Regions from separate parts of the Mesorhizobium sp. M0152 genome, predicted to be linked through region 2. Evidence: predicted binding sites of a transcription regulator. Region 2 holds the regulator's gene; each other region holds the start of a gene.
What was found. Region 2 encodes LexA, which represses DNA repair genes until DNA is damaged. Its sites were predicted from a motif close to TGTTCNNNNTGTGTTCNG; they were not measured.
Positions count from the first base shown of each region.

Region 1 (3,976 bases), on a different contig from region 2:
GAAATGCGCGATGTCTTCCGGCTTTTGCAAGGTCAGCGGCGCGCGGAACGGCGAATGCCTGGACCAGAAGGCCGGCATCGTTTCGCAGCCATGGCCGACCACGGGCACGCCGCGCGTCTCCAGCACCTCCAAGGTCTTCTCGATGTCGAGGATGGCCTTGGCGCCGGCCGAGACGACGATGACCGGCGTGCGGGCCAGTTCGTCGAGGTCGGCGGAAATATCGAAACTCTTTTCCGCGCCCTTGTGCACGCCGCCGATGCCGCCGGTGGCGAACACTTTTATGCCGACCATATGCGCCGCGATCATTGTGGCGGCGACCGTGGTGCCGCCGGTGCGCCCTTGCGCCACGGCAAAGCCGAGATCGGCGCGCGACAGCTTCATGGCATCGCCGGTCATGGCCAGCGATTCGCGCTCGCCGTCGGAGAGGCCGATCTTGATGCGGCCGCCGACCACGGCGATCGTCGCCGGCACCGCGCCGCCATCGGTGATGATCTTTTCGACGTCCGCTGCCATGGCGCCATTGTCGGGGTAGGGCATGCCGTGGGTGATGATGGTGCTTTCCAGCGCCACGACAGGCTGCCCGGCGGCCAGGGCTTGCGCCACCGGCGCGTGGACATCGATGAAGGGGCGGGCGGTCTCTGGGGTCATCTGGATCTCCAATCCGGAGTGCGGCGCATCCTATCGGACGCTTGAGCGGCACCGCGGCACTATGAACTGGCCGGTCTCATGCCATTTCCTGCGCATCGGGCACAAGAGCCAGCGCTTCGGTGAACGCCGCCGCGGTGAAATCCGGCACCGCATTGGCATTCTCGACGGCAAGCGTCGCGGCGGCGACGCCTTCCCGCAGCGCCGCACGCAAGGCCATGCCGCGCAGCAAGGCGGCGACCGTCGCGCCCGCCAGCGCATCGCCGGCGCCGGTGACGTCGGCGACCTTCCTCGGAGGCGGCGGAATGACGGCAAAGGTGCCGTCGCGGTCGAAGCCCAGCACCGGGCCGCCTCCCGCTGTGACCACCGCGCTGACGAGGCCGGTGCTTCTCAGCCCGTCGACGATGTCTTGCCGGGAGGCGGCATCGTCAAGCCCGGCAAGTGCGACCGCTTCGCGCCTGTTCATGAAGGCTAGGGCCAGATCGCCAAGGACGGGTTTCAAGCGCACGATCTTGGCCGGTGAAATGGCGATGGCGAACACGGGCTTGCCGGCGGCAAGCGATACCAGCCGCTCCAGGGCCGCCGATGGCAGGTTGGCGTCGCACAGGACGGCATCGGCGGCGGCGATCTCCTCCCGCACCCTGGAGCGACGGATCTGCTTGGGAAACGCCAGCTCATAGAGCGCCATGTCGGCAAAGCCGACGAGCAGTTCGCCCTCGCGGTCGATCAGAGCCGTATAGCTCGGCGTCGTGCGATCGAGGAACACCGCCGACAGATCGGCAATGCCTGCTTCGGCGATGGCCCGCGAAACCGTATCGGCGGCTGCATCGCCGCCGCGCACCGACAGCAGCGAGGCCGAGACGCCGCGCCGCACCGTGCTGCGCAAGGCGTTGAAGACGCCGCCGCCGACATCCTCGCGCATCGTGCCCGGATTGGAGGCCGCCGGCACGTAGGGTCCGGACACCTGGCCGCGCCGGTCGATATGGGCACCGCCGACCGCCAGGATTCTTGGAGATTTCACCATATGCCGATATGACCTTTGTTGGCCGTCACGCACAAGCGCCATGCCGTGCGACGGAGCTTCGCAGCCAACGGGAGCGATTCGCGAGGCCTGCACGGCAACCTGAGTTTGGCGGATTCAGGGGCATCCCGGGGCGAAATCGCGAGACAAAAAAAGAACAAATCAGGATGTTGGTTGTTTTTCAATAAGTTGGCGCATCTTGACAAATGAGAACAAAAAAGGTACAAACAGATAGGGATAACGGATTGTCCGGCCTTCATTGACGACCAAGGGGTGATGTATCATGGCTCAGAATACTTTGCGGCTTGTAGAGGATAAGGCAGTGGACAAATCAAAGGCTCTGGATGCGGCGCTGTCGCAAATCGAGCGGGCTTTCGGCAAGGGCTCGATCATGCGGCTCGGCGCGAACGAGCAGGTCGTCGAGATCGAAACGGTGCCGACCGGTTCGCTTGGCCTCGACATCGCGCTTGGCGTCGGCGGTCTGCCGCGCGGCCGCATCATCGAGATCTACGGGCCGGAAAGCTCGGGCAAGACGACGCTTGCTTTGCACACGGTGGCGGAAGCCCAGAAGAAGGGCGGCATCTGCGCCTTCGTCGATGCCGAGCACGCGCTCGATCCGGTCTATGCCCGCAAGCTCGGCGTCGATCTGGAAAACCTCCTGATCTCGCAGCCCGACACCGGTGAGCAGGCGCTGGAGATCTGCGATACGCTGGTGCGCTCCGGCGCCATCGACGTGCTGGTGGTCGATTCGGTCGCGGCGTTGACGCCGCGCGCTGAAATCGAAGGCGAGATGGGCGATTCTCTGCCGGGCCTGCAGGCCCGCCTGATGAGCCAGGCGCTGCGCAAGCTGACCGCCTCGATCTCGCGCTCCAACACCATGGTCATCTTCATCAACCAGATCCGCATGAAGATCGGCGTCATGTTCGGATCGCCCGAAACCACCACCGGCGGCAACGCGCTGAAATTCTATGCTTCTGTCCGTCTCGACATCCGCCGCATCGGCTCGGTCAAGGACCGCGACGAGGTCGTCGGCAACCAGACCCGCGTCAAGGTGGTCAAGAACAAGCTGGCGCCGCCCTTCAAGGTGGTCGAGTTCGACATCATGTATGGCGAGGGCGTGTCCAAGACCGGCGAACTGGTCGACCTCGGCGTCAAGGCCGGCGTGGTCGAGAAATCAGGCGCCTGGTTTTCCTACAATTCGCAGCGTCTGGGCCAAGGCCGCGAGAATGCAAAACTGTTCCTGCGCGACAATCCCGATACCGCCCGCGAGATCGAACTTGCGCTCAGGCAGAATGCCGGGCTGATCGCCGAGAAATTCCTCGAGAATGGCGGTTCCGAAGGTGGCGACGATGGGTTCGAGGATGAAGCCGGCGCCATGTAACGGCCCGGGCAGGGGTACCCGCCGGAGTTCGGCCATAATCCTGCTCTATTATCTCGGGCTTATGTAATTGAGTTCTGTGTTGTTGTGTTTCAAACCGCCGGCTTCGTGCCGGCGGTTTGCGTTTTGGCGGGGTAGAGGCGGTTCCAACTGCTGGCGGAAGCCGCCAATTGGCCCATTCCGTGTTTCTGGACAGGGTGCGGTGCGACCGCTAAAAGGCCATGTCCATTTTCCGCCCCGGCGGTTCTCTCGAAAAGGCAGCATTTCATGAGTGGCGTGAACGAGATCCGGTCGACATTTCTCGACTATTTCCGCAAGGAGGGTCACGAAATCGTGGCATCGAGCCCGCTGGTGCCGCGCAACGATCCGACGCTGATGTTCACCAATGCCGGCATGGTGCAGTTCAAGAACGTCTTTACCGGTTTGGAGAAGCGGCCCTATTCGCGCGCCACCACCGCCCAGAAGAGCGTTCGCGCCGGCGGCAAGCACAACGATCTCGACAATGTCGGCTACACCGCGCGCCATCTGACCTTCTTCGAGATGCTCGGCAATTTCTCCTTTGGCGACTACTTCAAGGAGCGCGCCATCGAACTTGCCTGGAACCTGATCACCAGGGAGTTCGGGCTGGACAAGGACAAGCTGCTGGTCACCGTCTATCATACGGACGACGAGGCAGCCGGGTTCTGGAAGAAGATCGCAGGCCTCTCCGACGACCGCATCATCCGCATTCCCACATCGGACAATTTCTGGGCCATGGGCGACACCGGCCCTTGCGGGCCGTGCTCCGAGATATTCATCGACCGGGGCGAACACATCTGGGGCGGCCCTCCAGGCAGCCCCGAGGAAGACGGCGACCGGTTCCTCGAATTCTGGAACCTGGTGTTCATGCAGTATGAGCAGGTGACGAAGGACGAACGCGTCGACCTGCCGCG
Region 1 is NZ_JAMYTH010000004.1:202,055-206,030, reverse strand. It holds gene NKJ26_RS06505 (pseudouridine-5'-phosphate glycosidase) at 1-648, opposite strand, end outside; gene NKJ26_RS06500 (carbohydrate kinase family protein) at 725-1,669, opposite strand; gene recA (recombinase RecA) at 1,950-3,047, shown strand; gene alaS (alanine--tRNA ligase) at 3,312-3,976, shown strand, end outside.
Region 1: the regulator LexA is predicted to act here: its motif matches at 1,875-1,892, upstream of recA (recombinase RecA).

Region 2 (3,976 bases):
CTCGACGCAAGTGACAGGCCGTGTCGTTTCGGTCGACCGGATGGAGACTGGCCGCATCCGATTGACCATCGACGTGATGTCGACCGCCCGGCCGATACTGCGCTATGCGCCGGAGCGCGTCCGGCTGTCGGCACGCAAGATACCGGCCGAACTGACCGCCGGTTCCCTGGTCACCGGCTATGCCAAGCTGCTTCCGCCGACAGGCCCGGTGCGGCCGGACAGCTACGACTTCTCCTTCGACAGCTATTTCGCGGGCATCGGCGGCAGCGGGTTCTTTCTCGGCAATCCAAAAATCGTCGCCACAGGTGACGATGGCATGCCGCTGTCGGCCCGCCTTTCCTCGGCGGTGGAAACCGCCCGCGAAGGCATCGCCGATCACATCAGGGACATTGTCGGCGGTGCCGAAGGCGAGATCGCCGCGGCGCTGATCGTCGGCGTGCGCGCCGGCATTCCTGACGAAATCAACGAAGCGATGCGCCGTACTGGCATCTATCACATCATCTCCATTTCCGGACTGCACATGGCGCTGGTCGCAGGCACCATCATGGGCCTGCTGCGCGGCGTCTTTGCCCTGTTCCCGGATTTTTCAGCGCGTCGGCCGGTCAAGAAATACGCCGCCGTGGCGGCACTTTGCTCGATTGCCGCCTATCTTGTCATCTCGGGCGTCGTCGTTGCCGCCGAGCGCAGCTTCATCATGCTGGCGGTGATGCTGATCGCGGTGCTGTTCGATCGGGCGGCGCTGACCATGCGCAACCTGGCGATCTCGGCGATCGCCGTCATCGTGGTGTCGCCGCATGAAGTGGTCGGCCCGAGTTTCCAGATGTCTTTCGCCGCGACCGCCGCGCTGGTCGGCGCCTATGCCGGCTGGGCGGATCACCGTGCGGGAAAGACCAGACCGCCACCGCCGAAGCGATCCCTGCCGGGTTTCCTGACGCGAAAACTCCTGCTGGCGACCGGCGGACTTGCCATGACGTCGATCATCGCCGGCGGCGCCACGGCACTTTTCGCCATCTGGCATTTTCAGCGCGTGTCGCCGCTCAGCCTGTTCGCCAATCTGGCCATCATGCCGATCGTGACGCTCGTGATGTTCCTGGCCGTTGCCAGTGCACTGTTGATGCCGTTCGGGCTGGATGGGCCGTCCCTTTACCTGATGGGCAAGGGGTTGACTGTCATGATCGCCATATCAAGCTGGATTTCCGAGCGTTCGCCGGTCGATGCCGTCGGGCTGATTTCGCAGCAGTCGGTGCTGTTGGTGACCATTGCCCTCGTCATCGCGACAATGGCAACGACATGGCTGCGGCTTGGAGCACTTCCATTCGCGCTCGCCGGTCTGTTGATCGTCGGCGATACGCGCACGCCGGATGTGCTGATCTCGGAGGATGCGCGGCTGGTCGCACTGCCGATCGGCGGCGGCGAACTTGCGGTCAGTCGGGCACGCCCGAACGAATTCACCGTCGACAACTGGAAACGCGCCCTGACATCCGAAACCATCGTCGTGCCGGAAATCTTCACCGAAGGAGACGGCGAATTCGACATCGCCGATTCCATCGGGCTGCCGCCGGGATCACCTTTCTATTGCATATCAGGCGTCTGTCTCGCCAGGCACTCATCGGGTGCAATCATAGCGCATGTCGAAGACCGCAAGGATGCGTGGAAAGCCTGCGGTTTCGCCGACCTGATCGTCATCAATGATGCAACGGCATATGACCCCTGTCACAACCCGCTGGTGCTTGTCGTCACCAAGCGGCAACTCGCCCGCAAAGGCAGTGCGGCCGTCTTCTTCGACCGCCAATCGGCGATCGCACCAGCGACAATCAGCTTCGCCGTGGACAGCCCATACCGGCCTTGGCACACGCAACGCAAATTTTCACGCGAGGCGAGGGGGCTGCCGCCCTACAACAAACCCGACAAGCCAGCGGTAAAACCGCAGCCGCCTCAATAGCGTCTGATCAGCCCGACCAGCTTGCCTTGCACCTTGACCCTGTCTGGCCCGAAAATGCGCGTTTCATAGGCGGGATTGGCTGCCTCGAGAGCAATCGAAGCTCCCTTGCGGCGGAACCGTTTCAGCGTCGCTTCTTCTTCATCCACCAGCGCTACGATGATTTCGCCAGGGCTGGCCGTGTCGGCGTTGCGGATGATGACGGTATCGCCGTCGAAGATGCCGGCCTCGATCATCGAGTCGCCCTTGACCTCGAGCGCATAGTGTTCGCCACCCATGATCATGTCAGGCGGCACCGAGATCGAATGCGTCTGATGCTGTATGGCATCGATCGGCACACCGGCGGCGATACGGCCCATCACCGGGATCGATACCGCGGAAACCGCATCGTCGTCATTGCCAGCCGATGACATCCGCGATTGCGCCGGTTTGATCTGGCGGCCGAGGCTGCCTTGCCCAAGACTGCCCTGGATGACGCTTGGCGAGAATTTTTTTGCCGCATTGAGGCCCGGCGCGATCGAATCCGGCAGCCGCAGCACTTCCAGCGCCCGCGCCCGGTTGGGCAGCCGGCGAATAAAGCCGCGCTCCTCCAGCGCCGTGATCAGCCGATGGATACCGGACTTGGAAGCGAGATCGAGCGCTTCCTTCATCTCGTCGAAGGAGGGCGGAATGCCGCTTTCCTTGAGTCGTTCATGGATGAACATCAGCAGTTCATGTTGCTTGCGTGTCAGCATGGCGGCCCCCAAGACATTGAACAACGGGTTTGAATCAGAATCAGAAAAACAAACCCAGAACAAACACTATCTGTTCCAGTTGTGTTCCGCAACTGTTTAAAGTTTAATGAATTTGTTAAGGCTGCGGAAACGAAGTAGCCGCTCGCAACCGGCATCCCAAAGGCGCGGTCCTCCGTCGACGCGCGCTCGGGCCCATTGAAATTGTTTCGGTTAATGGCCCGTGGACCGATCGATCTCACTTTTGGCATAATCCCGCAAGCTGTGTTGCCGACAAATGCCGGGTGCGTTTCGGCGGGTCGAAAAACCTCCGTCGCTCGTGAACGAAACGAAGCCAAAATGCCAACTGCATGCCAGAAAGCGGCCGGGCACCGTAGGACGCGAAGGGCCGCCTTTTTGCTCGTTGCTTCCCGCTCGCTTGACGAAACCGTATAGGAGTATACGGTTTGCGCGGAGGAACATGAATGATCACGCCGAAGCAGGCAGCGCGCCGCGCACGGATAGAGCATGCCGCCTATGCGGTGCTCCGGGAAACCGGCTACAAAAGCGCGTCCCTGCTTGCCATCGCCAAGCGGGCATCGGCGTCGAACGAAACCCTCTACAACTGGTACGGCAACAAGCAGGTGCTGTTTCGATCCCTGATCGAAGCCAATGCGGGAGAGGCAAGGAAGCTGCTGGAGGACGCCCTTCACCAGGCTCGCGATCCCCTCGAAACCCTGGGCTTGCTAGGGCCGGTCTTGCTGACCCTGGTGACGGGCGACAAGGCGGTGGCGCTCAATCGTGCCGCAGCGGGCGACGTCAACGATACAGGCACGCTTGGCCAATCGATCGCGCAATTCGGCCGCAACACCATAATGCCGCTTGTTGGCGACCTGCTTCGAACCGCAAGTCGGGACGGCCTGATCGCCTGTGACGATCCTGCCGAAGCTGCCGACATCTATGTCCGTCTCTTGATCGGCGATCTTCAGGTTCGTCGGATTGTCGGGGTCCTGGAGGAACTGCCTGCGCCGGAAATCGAGCAAAGATCGAACAGGGCGCTCACCCTGTTCTTGCGCCTCTATGCGCCCGACAAGGGCGGCCGGTCTTCGCCAAACGCGGACAGGAGTACACGATGATGATCGCGGTTCCCTACCTGTCCGCCCTTCTGTCGCGCCTGCTGAGGAGCTTGGTTGCGACCTGACGCCTGATTTCAACCAGCCCTTGCCCCGGCCGCAGGCGCACTCTTTTCAACGAGGAACATCGTGACCATGAGCAAAATTCCCGATCTGGCAGCGATCGAGGCGATGGACGCCGCGGATTCGCTGCG
Region 2 is NZ_JAMYTH010000001.1:181,269-185,244, forward strand. It holds gene NKJ26_RS00870 (ComEC/Rec2 family competence protein) at 1-1,942, shown strand, start outside; gene lexA (transcriptional repressor LexA) at 1,936-2,673, opposite strand; gene NKJ26_RS00880 (TetR/AcrR family transcriptional regulator) at 3,135-3,785, shown strand; gene kynU (kynureninase) at 3,918-3,976, shown strand, end outside.

Region 3 (3,976 bases), on a different contig from region 2:
GCCTCGATCCGATTATCGACGCGGAAGAACAGAAGGTCGAGCCGGCGCGCGCCAAGCCCTCGCGTCTCAAGTGCGGCGCAAAGCTCGGCCACCAGCTTGCCGGTATAGCGCGCAATTGTTTCTGCCGCGCCGATCGGCTCGGCAAAATTGCGGCGCACTTCGACGATTTCCTGCGGCCGGATCGGCTCGATCGGTTCGCTCACTCGTCCAAAGGCCTGGTCGAGGCGGCGGCCGGGCTCCGGTCCAAAACGCAAGGCGAGCGACGCGCGCGGCGTGCCCGCGAGATCCGCGATTGTCTCGAAGCCAAGCCGTCTCAGGCTATCGATCGTCGCGGCGGGAAGGCGGAGCGCAGCGATCGGCAAAGGCAAGATCGCTTGTGCAATGGAGCCGGATGGAACCACAACCGTCTGCCGTGTACCGAAGCGGGCCAGTGCGTGGGCTGCTCCCCAGCTATCGGCGACCGCGCAGCGTGCCGCAAAGCCCGATGCGCCAAGCCGCTCGACCATCTCCGTGAGCATCGCCGCCTCGCCGCCATGCAGATGGTCGGCGCCGGTCGTATCGATGACAATGCCGTCCGGTGGATCAGCAGCGACGATCGGAGCGTAGCGGCGCAGCGCCCACAGCGCCAACCGCTCGAGCGCGATTTCGTCGGCCTCGGGCTCAGCGTCATGAATCGCGAGACCCGGGATGAGAGCCTGCGCCTTGCTCGCCGGCATGCCGATACGCAGACCGGCTGCGTGTGCTGCAGCATCAGCGGCAAGCACAACACGGCGGCGGCCGTCGCGGCCGATGAGGACGAGCGGCGTCTCAGGCGGAGGCGCGGCGGCGCTCGATTTCCTTCTGAAACGGTCTGTCGGCCACATCGGAAGGAAGAGCGATACGACCCTTGGCATCGCAAGCCTCCACTATAAAATCTGCACTCTCTCCTGCCCGGCATCGGATCAGTTCAAGCTGCCAGCGCGCACGCCCGACTCCCTGAACCGGCAATGGCGTCGACGGCAGGACCGACACCCGCCAGCGGGTTTCGGCGGCTGTCGGCTGACCAAAATCGGTTGCTTCAGTCTGTCGCCGCCAGCGGCGAATGGCGATGCCGATGGCGCCGGAGCTTTCGGCGGCAAGCTGAAGCCGCCGTGACGCCGTCATCGAAAGCCGTGCAATCTCGGCAACGACAGCGCCAAAACCGCCACGAAGACCCTCTTCGAAACAGGCGAGAACGGATTTCTCGTCGCCGGCTTCGACATAGATTACCCGTCCCGGAGGAAGGCCGGCCTGTTCGATTGCAGGCGCGAAAAGATCGGGCCGGGTAACGCACCACAGCACCTTGCCCATCGTGCGCGCGGCAATACCGGCAGCGAAGAGTGCCGCGGCTGCGCCATCGACGGCGCCATTGCCACCGCCCGCGACCTCGTGCAGACCGCCAAAAGCCAGTCCCCCTCCCGGCAGAACCCTGTCGATCGCGGCCACTCCGAACGGCAAAACCGTACGCGCGCGCCTATTTCCACCTTCGAGACGCGCGATGCGTTCTCGAAGCTCGGAAATGGCAGCGGGGGGCGCCGATACACTCATCTGACCCTTGAAACGCGGAAAACCTGTGATAGGTTCTACATTTGTTCTCGTCTTGGCCAAGAGTCAACCGGGATGATGTCGTGCCCCTGCGGAGGAGTTATTCGATGCGCGAGCCATATCCTTCAGTGCGAAAATGCGAGTTCCATTTTCGGAGTTTTGGGCGCCACGGGTGCCCGAGAACATGCTTGCCCGAAACACCCTCATGGAAAACGCACGCCTGACACCCTCAAGCTGCGCCCGCCGCTGATCTGGTCGCGAAATGAGGCCGACATTTTCGCCAGCGCGTTTGACGACAGCTTGAGACGACAGAAATGAACCCTGCCCTGAACTCACCTCGAATGAGCTCTTGGGCTGAAGGGTGCTGGCCCGCTCCTGCTGCGCAAGGAAGAAGAGCAGTCACTGGTGTCAAGCTGGCATTCAGACAACCAATGGATCGATCAGGCACTGACTCGACCATCACCAGCGTGACTAATTCGAACTCGGTGAAGCCTGTGCCAGCCATGATGTCGAGCGTCTAACTTGAACTATCCAGCAGTCTCGCTAGCCCCCCAACCTGCAAGTTCGAGACCGGACCTTATCCGTTCCCGATCCTCGACACGCTCGAAGCGAAGATCAGCGACGATGGCCTGCACGGTCAAGTCAGGCTCCAGCTGTCGTCCTTCCACTGCGCACCGCTGGGCCCTGTCGATGTCGCCCTCCAGGGCATAGCATGCGGCAAGCCGAGCCCAAAACCATCCGCTCTTGCGCGGCAGGCATGAAAACGCGACCACCGCTTCCTGATAACGGCCAAGAACAAGCAGGGCCTCGCCCCTGTCGAAATAATACCATGTCGGGTGCATCGGATTGAGATGGATAGCTTGATCAAGCAGCGCCAGGCCGGTCTCGCCATGGCCCCGGATGGCTTCGAAAAAGCCGGTCTGGGCCAAGGTGTCAGCATCGTAGGGATTGAGCTCAAGCGCGCGGGCGAAATGCTGTGCTGCGGCGTCGAAGTCCGACAGGTAGAGCAGGATCAGTGCGAGAATGCGATGGCATCGAGCCTCATCGGGACTGAGGGCCGTGGCATGGAGAGCCCGGTCGCGCGCTTGGTCCAGCACAGATCGGGGTGCGGAGCTGTAACCGCCTATGATTGTATCGGCCAGAGCGATGTAGGCGTGGGCGAGCCCCGAATCCGGATCGCTTTCGAGCGCCTTCAGCAGATGGTCGCGGGCCTCGTGGTTGACCCGCTCGCCATAGCTGCGCAGCAGCGCAATGCCGCGCAAGATGTGGACATAAGCCGTCACGTTGGCAGCAGGTGCGGGGGAAATGCGCCGCATGGCCGCGCTCTCGATGTTGGCGACCAGCGCGCCGGCAATCCGTTGCGCCACCGTTTTTTGAAAAGCGAAAATCTCGCTGACCTGAAATGAAAAAGTGTGCGCCCAAACCCTCCGGCCGGAGGCCGTCTCCGATAATACCACGCGCGTGCTGTAACCATCGGGAGTGCTTTCAACTGTGCCCTCCGCGACGTAGTCGGCGCCGAGACGTTCGGCGGTCGCCCAGATGTCCTGCACAGAGTGTTCGGCGAGTGCGAAAGCCGAATGGCGCGCCAGCACCGCAATTGTCTTGAAATAGGACAGTGCGTTGGTGATCTCCTCGACCGCCCCATCAAAGAGTGGCTTTGCCGTTGCATCGTCAGCGTTAATGTGAAACGGCAGGATGGCCACCATCGGTTCGGGCGTCCGTCCGGTTACGACCGCAGTGGTGGCCGGCGCCAGCGAAACGGACGCGAAGTCTTCGGCAGGCTGAAACATGTAGCCGCGTCGAGGAACGGTGCGGACCAGGGACTGCATCTCGTCGCCTATGCACTTGCGCACGTCACGGATGCACTGCGTGAGGGAATCCTCGGTCACAATGGCATGGGGCCAGACCGCTTGGAACAGCTCGTCCTTGCTCAGCACACGGGCGGGATTGCGCACCAGGAATGCAAGCAAGTCGAAAGTCTTTGGCCTGACCGGCACGATCTGGCCGTCGCGCCGCAACGTGCCGCGCTCGAGATCGAGAACCGCGCTGCCGATCTTTTGTGCCAAGCCTTTGCACCATCGCCGCGCCTAAATGCGCCACGACCATCGGAGCGGCAGAAGCCGGTAAAGGTCAAGTCCGAAAGACGCTGGAAAAGCGTTTCCAAAGCCCCGGCCGTCCTTCGCCAGCAGCTATGACTGTGTCATGAGGCATCAGCCAATCGAGATAATGCAGCATTTGCACCGTTTCACCGCCACAAAGGTCAATATTACCCGTTGACAGGATACGGTGCACCGCCTCCCTGGCAATATCCGAAGGGGGAAATGGTCCATCAACCTTCGCATGCATGATCGATCTCCACGGTTGAGGATGGCAAGGGCGCGCTCGATTGCAGCGACGCCAGGTAAGCTGCGAC
Region 3 is NZ_JAMYTH010000020.1:61,883-65,858, reverse strand. It holds gene NKJ26_RS20275 (Y-family DNA polymerase) at 1-893, opposite strand, end outside; gene NKJ26_RS20270 (ImuA family protein) at 808-1,566, opposite strand; gene NKJ26_RS20265 (winged helix-turn-helix domain-containing tetratricopeptide repeat protein) at 2,091-3,581, opposite strand; gene NKJ26_RS20260 (hypothetical protein) at 3,694-3,909, opposite strand; gene NKJ26_RS20255 (gamma-glutamylcyclotransferase) at 3,893-3,976, opposite strand, start outside.
Region 3: the regulator LexA is predicted to act here: its motif matches at 1,598-1,615, upstream of NKJ26_RS20270 (ImuA family protein).